DNA from 3 places in the Lentzea roselyniae genome. Region 2 is predicted to be linked to each of the others. Evidence: riboswitches for the same ligand, from Rfam matches in the RefSeq annotation. Region 2 holds a riboswitch; each other region holds the start of a gene.
The links. A riboswitch is a leader RNA that binds a small molecule or an ion and turns the genes downstream of it on or off. The one in region 2 is predicted to bind glycine.

Region 1 (3,268 bases), on a different contig from region 2:
CGACGCCGTCGTCGCTGGCTCCCGGCACGAACCTCGTGTAGTAGTGCAGGACCGCGGGCACGATGCCGGCCGCGCCGTTGGTCGGCGCGGTGACGACACGGCCGCCCGCCGCGTTCTCCTCGTTGACGGCCAACGCGAAGAGCGTCACCCAGTCCATGACCCGCAGCGGGTCGGTGGCGAAGTGCTCGCCCTCCAGCCGCTTGCGCATCTCGGCGGCGCGGCGGCGGACCTTGAGGCCGCCTGGCAGGACGCCGTGCTCGTTGCAGCCGCGTTCCACGCACTCCTGCATCACCTGCCAGATGTGCAGAAGTCCTCGGCGCACTTCCTCTTCCGACCGCCACGACAGCTCGTTGGCCATCATGATCTCGCTGATCGACAGGCCGGTCTCACGGGTGCGCGCGAGCAGCTGGTCGCCGGTCAGGAAGGGATGCGGCAGCGGGGTGGTGTCCGGCTTGATCCGGTCGGTGCCGCTCGCGTTCTCGTCGACGACGAACCCGCCGCCGATCGAGTAGTAGACGGCCTGCTCGACCGACTCCTCGCCCTTGTAGGCCTCGAAGCTCATCCCGTTGGGGTGCAACGGAAGCGACTTGCGGCGGTGCATGACGAGGTCGCGGTCGTGCACGAAGCCGATCTCGTGCGTGCCACCGAGCTTCAGGCGTCCACTCGCGACGATCTCCTCGACGCGGACGGCCGCGATCGCCGGGTCGACTTCTTCCGGCAGATTGCCTTCAAGGCCGAGGAAGACGGCCTTCGGGCTGCCGTGACCGTGCCCGGTCGCGCCGAGCGAGCCGAACAGCTCGACGTGCACGCGGTCCACTTCGGACACCCGTGCCCCGAGCTTCTCGACGAACATCGCCGCCGCGCGCATCGGGCCGACCGTGTGGGAGCTGGACGGCCCGATGCCGACGGAGAAAAGGTCGAAAACGCTGATCGCCACTGATCAGTCCTTCGCGGTGGTGGTCTGCAGTCAGTCTTTGGTGAGCTCGGCGTACTTGGCAGCCGTGAGCAGGTTCTCCGCCGACTCGACGCGCACCTTGAACAACCAGCCGGCGCCGTACGGCTCGTTGTTGATGATCGCCGGGTCGTCCACGACCGCGCTGTTGACCTCGATCACCTCACCGGTGACGGGCGAGAACAGGTCGCTGACCGACTTGGTGGACTCGAGCTCACCGCACGCCTCGTTCGAGACGACCTTCGCGCCGACCTCGGGGAGCTGAACGAAGACGATGTCACCGAGGGCGTCCGCGGCGTACTCGGTGATTCCGCAGGTCAACGGTTCCTGGGTACCCGGCGTCCAGTCGACCCACTCGTGCTCGACGGTGTAGAGCAGGTTCTCGGGGAACTCCACGGCGACTCCTCTGGCTTCACGGCTCGGTCAGGAAACTTGCGCCCCCTCCGCCGTGCAGAGTTGCCTACCCCGAGCGGTCTTGCTGCCTGAGAGTGTGCGGGAGCTTGCCCCTTCGGCGCCCCGACTCGCTCGTCGAGGTCTCTCCCACTCGGGTTCTGGTGCCTCACGGGCACCGCGGCCGGTCTTCAGTTCTCGGCGCGAACGCTATGTGCGTCCGCTGCCAAGTGTCAACGCGAGATGGTTGACAGCCGGGAAAGCGCTACCACAGATTGAAACCCAGACATCGGAGGTTTCATGAGGACAGCGCTCACCGTCGCTCTGCTCGCCTCGCTTCTGACCGCCTCGGTCTCCACCGCGAGCGCAGCGGACGTCCCTCAACCCATCCCTGTTCCGATCGACTCCCACTTCAACAACGACGGCATCGACACAGCCGCGGACCGGACCGGGAACTTCGACGGCTCCGGTTACGCCTTCCCTGCGGAAGCACTCCCGTCCGGGCAGGTCACAGCCGATGGCGTGCCCTATCTGTTCCCGGGCAGCACACAGTCGAAGAACAACAACGCGGTCTCACTCGGCCAGCGGATCGACCTACCCAGCGGCCGCTACCTGACCGCGCACTTCCTCGTGGAGTCGTCCTACGGCGCTGCGGGAGGCACCGCGACCGTGCACTACGCGGACGGTTCGACCAGCGCCGCCGCGCTCACCGGACCTGACTGGTACTCGGGCAGTGGTCCGATCTCCGCGCCCTACCGGTACTCCCCCGGCGGGACCGACCAGCACCCGGTGTCGATCGGCACCGGTCAGGTGTGGACAGATCCGTCGAAGGACGCCGTCGGCCTCACGCTGCCCGTGACGAACCCGGCGGTCGAGGGCAAGTCGTCGTTGCACGTGTTCGCCCTGTCGCTGCAGCCGGCGGGCAAGGGAGAGGTGCTCGCGGTCCGGTCCGCGCGCAGCACGAACAAGCTGCCGCGGCTGGGTGGCCAGACGATCGAGGCCACCGTCGTGAACCTCGGCGACCAGTGGATGTCGAACATCCGGGTGCGCGCAGAAGGCCTCGGCGTGGTGACGCTCGCGCCCGCGTCGGTGAAGCGGCTCGCGCCAGGAGAGGAGGCGCGGGTGCGGATCGGCATCCACGCCTACCGGACCGGCACCTTCGACGGGAAGGTCATCGCGACTTCCGGTCGTGTTTCCGCCTCGCAGAAGGCCAAGTTCACCCTGGGCGTAGCGGACTACCAGGCGACTGACGCGTCGTTGGGCACCCACGAGTCGCCGTACTGGTTCGACGACGCCAAGTTCGGGATCTTCATCCACTGGGGCCTGTACTCGGTGCCCGCGTGGTCGCCGCCGGGTGAGCAGTACGCGGAGTGGTACTGGCAGTGGATGCAGAACCCGAACAACGCCGTGAACCCGTACCACGCGGCGACGTACGGGATGGACTTCGCGTACGACCAGTTCATCCCGCAGTTCACCGCGGCGAAGTTCGACCCGCGCGAATGGGTCCGGCTGTTCGAGGAGGCCGGGGCGAAGTACTACGTGCTCACCTCGAAGCACCACGAGGGCTTCGCGTTGTGGGACTCGAAGGTGTCCGGACGTGACTCCGTCGACCTCGGTCCTCGCCGTGACCTGGTGAAGGAGCTGTTCGACGCGTCACGGAAGTACACGCCGGGGATGAAGAACGGGCTCTACTTCTCGATGCCCGAGTGGTTCAACCCGGACAACCCGTGGTCGGGTCACGCGCCCCGCAACCCGTGGACCGGCGCACCCGAGCCCTACACCGGCTACCAGGCCGGGCGGGACTTCGTGAAGGACTACCAGGCACCTCAGATGACCGAACTGGTCGACGGGTACGACCCCGACGTCATCTGGTGCGACATCGGCGGTGCGAACGACTCGCGGCGGGTGCTGGCCGACTACTTCAAC
Region 2 (3,268 bases):
TCGGACATCTGGAAGATCTCCCTACTTGGCACGCTTGTAGAACGGAAGTGCGACGACCTCGACCGGCTGCTTCTTGCCGCGGACGTCCACCAGCAGTTGGGTGCCGGGCTCGGCACTCGCCTTCGTCACGTAGGCCATGGCGACGGAGTAGCCGAGGGTCGGGGACAGCGCGCCCGACGTCACCTCGCCCACGACCTCGTCGCCGTTCAGCACCGCGTAACCGTGCCGCGGGGCGCGGCGCTCCGGCGTCTTCAGTCCGACCAGGACCGAGTCCACCCCGGACTCGGCGACCTTCGTCAGCGCGTCGCGGCCGACGAAGTCGCCCGGCTTGTCGAGCTTCACGACGCGGCCGAGGTTCGCGTGGTACGGAGTGAGAGAAGTCGTGAGTTCGTTGCCGTACAACGGCATCCCGGCCTCGAGACGCAACGTGTCGCGGCAGCCGAGGCCACACGGCTTGAGCTCGTGCGCGGCACCGGCCTCCAGCAGCGCGTTCCAGACGGCGGGAGCGTCCGCGGGTGCCAGGAAGAGCTCGAAGCCCTCCTCGCCCGTGTAGCCGGTGCGGGCCAGCAGCGCGTCGACGCCGGCGACCTTCGACGGGTAGGACGCGTAGTACTTGACCGTCGAGAGGTCGGTGCCGGTCAGCCCGGCGAGGATCTCGACCGACTTCGGGCCCTGGATCGCGATCAACGCGTAGTCGGTGGACTTGTCCGTGACCACGGTGTCGAAACCGGCGGCGCGCTCGACGAGCGCCTCGGCCACCACCGAGGCGTTGGAGGCGTTCGCGACGACCATGAACTCCTCGTCGCCGAGGCGGTACACGATCAGGTCGTCGATCACGCCGCCGTCGGCCTGGGTGATCATCGTGTAGCGCGCCTTGCCGACCGCCAGCGCCGAGATGTGGCCGACGAGCGCGTGGTCGAGCGCCTCGCCCGCCTGGGCTCCGGTCAGCACGATCTCACCCATGTGCGTGAGGTCGAACAGGCCCGCGGTGGTGCGCACGGCGTGGTGCTCGGCGAGCTCGCTCGAGTAGCGCAGCGGCATCCGCCAGCCCGCGAAGTCGGTGAACATCGCGCCGAGCTGCTCGTGCTCGGCGTTCAGAGGCGTGAGGCGGGACATCAGAACGCTCCTCCAGGGTGCGCCGAAGAGCCGGACGAGGCCGGCTGAGGCAACAGAAGAATGACACGGTCCATCGGAGACTCCTCTTCCAGAGCAGCCTCCCCCTCTGTCATGAGCCTGAGAGCTTCACCACCGGAGTGGCTTGCACCGTGGGCGAGGCGCTGGCGCCTGCTTTCCAGAGTTGCCTTCGTCGCGCGGTACCTGTGCCTGAGAGATTCCGGGGAGGAGTTGCTCCTTCGGCGCCTTCCGGAGATCGAACTCTGGAGAGGTCTCTTCCGCGCGACATCGACGGCCGTGTTCAGTTGGTAGCCCCAGACGCTAGCAGGCCAAACGTCACAGCGGCACGCCCTGCGCCGTCTTCTCGACCACCTTGCGCTCGGCCCAGAACGACAGGAACGGGATCGTGCCGGCGACCAGCACGAGAGCGGTGCCCTTGATCGACCAGCGCAGCTTCAACGCCAGGTCGACGGAAATCACCAGGTAGATGGCGTAGAGGAAGCCGTGGACGGGGCCGACGACCTTCATCATCCCGCCCATGTCCGCGGCGTACTTGAGCACCATGGCCACGACCAGCAGCAACAGGAAGACACCGACCACGTAAGCCATGACCCTGAACCGGGTCAACGCACCCTTCATCTGCCCGCCTTCGCTCAACGACCGTCCCGCGCGTTGAGGTCCGCGAGCATGCGGTTGTAGGCCGCGAGCTCCGCGTCTTCTTCGTCGTCGAAGTGCTCGACAGGCGCGGGTTTGACGGCGTCAACCGTAGTCACCGGCCGTGGAGCGGGCGCAACCGGCTCCGGTGCGGAGAGAGGCTCGTCACGGCGCTGGCGCGCCAGGCGGCGGAAGCGCCACACCATGAAGAGCGGGAAGACGCCGAAGAGCGGCCACTGGAGCACGTAACCGAGGTTCTGGAACGTGCCGCTGGCGGACTCGAAACGCTGCCACTGCCAGTACGCGAGTCCGCAACAGGCGATCAGTGCGATCAGGCAACCAAGGCCGATCAACACTCGCTGAGGTGTAAGGAGGCCGCGCACGGCCTCCAGACTACTTGGGTAGGGCTCCCGCCTCCGAGAGCCTGCCCTCGAATCACTTGGGTGAGGCCTCCACCGGGAGGCCGACCCGTTCAGGGATCCGCTCGAGGTAGGGGCCTCCGCATCAGGATCAGGAGGCCGACCCGTACAAGGATCCACTCGAGGTAGAGGCCTCCTCGTCAGGAGGCCGAACCGGTTGGGGGTCCGGGGGCTTGCCCCCGGCTGGGGTGTGGGGGCTCGGCCCCCACAAGGCACCGTAGAACGAACTCCCGCGAGCGCGTTCCGCGAGCACACCTCTCCCGATCTTCGTTCTACGCCACGCCGTCCCGGCGCTGCCTCTGCAGACGTGCGACACACCAGGCCGCGGCAGAGCCACGGCGGAGGTGCTGGAGAACCGTCATCGGTCCCAGGCGCCTCCCGAGGTCGGCAGGGGTCAGGCCCGCCGCGCGGTAGTCGAGCGCGCGCTGGTCCAACGGGCTGATGCCCGCGTCCCACCACTGCTCGGCCTCGCTGACGTCACCTACCAGCTGCCAGTAGCTCGCTGCGGCGGCGAGCAACGCCTCGGGTGCCTCCGGCGCCCGCTTGCGCATCGCGGCCACGTAGGCCGGATCCGCCGAGTCGACCTTGACCAAGCCACGCGACCCGCCCTTGCTGCCTCCCCGCTGCACGGGGATGCCGGGCGCCGAGGGGGGAGCCTCCGCGAGCCACGCGTTCTTGATCCGGTTCACCTCCTGCATCTCTGCGTCATCAGACCGTTCAGCCGCCCACTGCTTCAACAGCTCGTGGACCCCGGAGTCCTCGACCATCCATGCCTCCTCGTCGGTCGGGGATCGGCCATTGCAGCGGAAGGTATTCGGTAGGTCTGACAATCGCCAGACCCTGAATCGCCAGAACACCCGTTACCAGTGCGTGATTGGCCTCATTCCACCCATCCGGTCCAACGTGAACGGTCGAGGATCACCCTGAGTCACTAGCTGATCGGGGTCGCCGTCCCGAAGAGGCTCCTGATGAAGGTGATGATCGACTCCGCGCCCTGACGCAGCCAGCCGAGGACCTGCTGGACCGCGCCTGCGGACTCCTCGGGCCGGGTGATCAGGAGGAACAGCACCAGCGCGACGGCC
Region 3 (3,268 bases), on a different contig from region 2:
CGAGCGGGATCATGCTGCGGTCGAGCGCGACGTCCTTGTCCGACAACGCACGCAGGTAACGCAGCAGCGCGGTCTCGGAGCGGTGCGCGTGGAAGACCGGATGCGTCAGGTAGTCGGACGTGCGGCGAAGGTCTGCCGGGATGCCGTCCGCGGTGTCGGCGTCGATGGCGTCCACATCGGACCCGGTGACCCCGAAGGCTTCCCACACAGCGACGACGTGCGCCCGCGTGGTCTTCTCGTCGCAGGCGATCGCCACGACGTCGGCGTCGACCTGGCGCAGGTTGATGCCTGCCTCGCGCGCCTTCTCGACGATCCGGGCGGCCTGACCCTCGACGCGCACCTGGACGGTGTCGAAGAACTCGCCGTGCACGACGTCCAGACCGGCCTCGCACAGGCCCGTGGCGAGCACGGTGGCCATGCGGTGCACACGGGTCGCGATGGCGCGCAGGCCCTCGGGACCGTGGTAGACGGCGTACATGGAGGCGATCACGGCCAGCAGCACCTGCGCGGTGCAGATGTTCGACGTGGCCTTCTCGCGGCGGATGTGCTGCTCGCGCGTCTGCAGCGCGAGGCGGTAGGCCAGCGAGCCGTCGGCGTCGACGGAGACACCGACGAGACGGCCGGGCAGCTGACGCTCCAGCCCGGACCGGACGGCCATGTAACCGGCGTGCGGGCCACCGAACCCGATCGGCACACCGAAGCGCTGGGTGGTGCCGATGACGACGTCCGCGCCGATCTCGCCCGGCGCGCGCAGCAGCGTCAGCGCGAGGAGGTCGGCGGCGACCACGGCCTGCGCACCGGCGGCGTGGATCTCCTCGACCAGGCCGGCCTGGTCGCGCACCACACCAGACGCGCCGGGGTACGAGAGCAGCACACCGAAGAAGTCACCGCCCAGGCCGAGGCCCTCGATGCCCTGCGACAGGTCGGCGACGACGATCTCGATGCCCAGCGGCTCGGCGCGCGTCTCGATGACGGCGAGCGTCTGCGGCAGCGTGTCGGCGTCCACGACGAACTTGTTCGACTTGGACCGACCGGCGCGGCGCACCAGCGTCATCGCCTCGGCGGCGGCGGTCGACTCGTCCAGCATGGACGCGTTCGCCACCGGCAGGCCGGTCAGGTCGCCGACCATGGTCTGGAAGTTCAGCAGCGCCTCGAGGCGGCCCTGCGAGATCTCCGGCTGGTACGGCGTGTACGCGGTGTACCAGGCGGGCGACTCCAGCACGTTGCGCAGGATCACGCCCGGCGTGACGGTGTCGTAGTAGCCGAGACCGATCATCTGCGTCATCGGCCGGTTCTGGGACGCGAGCTCACGCAGCTCGGCGAGCGCCTCGGTCTCGGTGGCCGGGGCGGGCAGGTCCAGCACGAGGTCGCGCTCGTGAATGGACGAAGGCACCGCGCGCTGCGCCAGCTCCTCCAGCGACCCGACGCCGATGACGTCGAGGATGCGCGCGAGTTCGGCGGGGCGCGGACCGACGTGGCGGTCGGCGAACGGGGTGCCGTGCTCGAGAGCGGCGAGCGGAATGCGGTCCTGCGACATCAAACGCCTCCGGGGGCTGCGGGCACACGTGTCCTGGTGCCCTCCCCGCTCTGTCCGTACCCCGAGGGGCGCCTGAGAGGTTCACCCCGGCGCGAACCAGGGCTTTCACCGTCGGCGGGACCGCAAAAAGATCTTCAGCGGTCCACTTTCCAGAGGCGTCTCGCTCACGCGGTCCTGGATGCCTGAGAGGTTCCCGGGGAGGGACTTGCTCCTTCGGCGCCGGGTTCGAGGCCCGGTCTCTCCCGCCTGAGTTCAGCGACTACCCGCGAAGAATACCCGCAGGTGGCCCACCTAGTCCCCAGGGACGCGACCTACGTCTCAACAGCGAGATCGCGCAGCACCCTGCCGACCGGGTCGAGCAGGTCCTCGCGCACCGCCACCAGCAGGTGCGAGGTGCCCACCACGTCGTCCCCGCGCTGCGCCGCGACGAGCTTCGCGCCCTCGACGAACCGCTCGACCCCGGCACCGGACGCGGCCGGCAACGCGGCCGGGTCCACTCCTGCCGCCCGCAGCGCCGCCGCCCCACCGGACTCGAACTCCGGCCGCAACCACTGCCCGGCGGCCGTCAGCTGGTCGTCGACCGTCAGCACCGCCGCCACCAGGTCCGCAGCCGTGGCTTCCTGACGCCCGGCGGCCACCGCGAGCCTCGTCGCCTCGTTCCGCACCACGGTCAGCACCGGTCCGCCCAGACCCTGGCTGCGGGCGACAAACCGGATCAGCCAGCGCACGTAACCGCCACCGGTGTCACCCTCCAACGCCCCGGCCTTGCGCAGCAGTCGCACGGCGGGAGCCTCTTCCGGTTCCGCGGCTTTCCGCACTGCTTCGACCGTGGCCTCGACATCCACACGCAGGACGGTGAACAGTTCGGCGGCGCGTCCGTACTCCAGCGACAGCAACGCCACCGAGAGATGCGTCGTGGTCAGCACACCGTCGCCGGCCTCGGCGATCGCCGCACGCAAGCACTCGTCCAACGCCCGGCTGACCGGCAACGCGGGCTCGGCACCGGCGCGGTCGTGGGCTGTGCGCATCAGTGCGGCCACGCCGGGATCAGCCTCACAGGCGCCACCGTCGTCACCGGTCCAGCTCCTGGCCATCGCCTGTGCCCGAACCGACTTCACACCCAGTCTGCGGCCGGGGCCGATCGTGTCCGCCAGTGCGATCAACAGGTTCTCGGTGCCGACGAGGCCGAACTCCAGCCGGGACGCTCGCTGCACCGCGGCGGCCAGCACGTTCACGACCTGATAGGAGGGTGTGCAGATCATGCGCTCAACGCTAGAGAGCGGCACGATCGCGACGCTGCTGCCGACTGGCCACGAGGGACAGCCGGTCGGCCACGGTCTCTCAGCCGGTCGCGCGCTCCCGGCGGCGACGCGCCAGCTCGTCCTCCGTCATGGGAGCGATCTCGACGCCGTCCGCACGTTCGGCCGGGAACTCGTGGATCGTGCCGCTGATCTCCCGCATGGCGCCGGAGACCGCGATGCCGAACACGCCTTGGCCGCCCTGCAGCAGGTCGACGACCTCCTCAGGCGAGGTGCACTCGTAGACGGTCGTGCCGTCGGAGAACAACGTGATCTTCGCCAGGTCCTGCACGCCGCGGCGGCGCAGGTGGTCGACCGCGACCCTGATGTTCTGCAGCGAGACCCCGGTGTCCAGCAGTCGCTTGACGACCTTCAGGACCAGGATGTCCTTGAACGAGTACAGCCGCTGACTGCCGGAGCCGTGCGCCATCCG

Region 1: linked by a shared signal. The riboswitch ahead of gcvH (glycine cleavage system protein GcvH) and the one ahead of gcvT (glycine cleavage system aminomethyltransferase GcvT) in region 2 are both predicted to bind glycine.
Region 3: linked by a shared signal. The riboswitch ahead of gcvP (aminomethyl-transferring glycine dehydrogenase) and the one ahead of gcvT (glycine cleavage system aminomethyltransferase GcvT) in region 2 are both predicted to bind glycine.

The regions. Positions count from the first base shown of each region.
Region 1 covers NZ_BAABBE010000005.1:273,712-276,979, reverse strand. Annotated here, with positions in the region: gene ABFX45_RS11210 (L-serine ammonia-lyase) at 1-937, opposite strand, end outside; gene gcvH (glycine cleavage system protein GcvH) at 968-1,348, opposite strand; glycine riboswitch at 1,413-1,505, opposite strand; gene ABFX45_RS11200 (alpha-L-fucosidase) at 1,643-3,268, shown strand, end outside.
Region 2 covers NZ_BAABBE010000029.1:44,835-48,102, forward strand. Annotated here, with positions in the region: gene glyA (serine hydroxymethyltransferase) at 1-8, opposite strand, end outside; gene gcvT (glycine cleavage system aminomethyltransferase GcvT) at 22-1,116, opposite strand; glycine riboswitch at 1,216-1,300, opposite strand; glycine riboswitch at 1,302-1,404, opposite strand; gene ABFX45_RS36420 (DUF3817 domain-containing protein) at 1,450-1,752, opposite strand; gene ABFX45_RS36425 (hypothetical protein) at 1,767-2,123, opposite strand; gene ABFX45_RS36430 (transcriptional regulator) at 2,459-2,953, opposite strand; gene ABFX45_RS36435 (hypothetical protein) at 3,118-3,268, opposite strand, start outside.
Region 3 covers NZ_BAABBE010000013.1:154,634-157,901, reverse strand. Annotated here, with positions in the region: gene gcvP (aminomethyl-transferring glycine dehydrogenase) at 1-1,537, opposite strand, end outside; glycine riboswitch at 1,697-1,792, opposite strand; gene ABFX45_RS24090 (Clp protease N-terminal domain-containing protein) at 1,849-2,799, opposite strand; gene ABFX45_RS24085 (MerR family transcriptional regulator) at 2,879-3,268, opposite strand, start outside.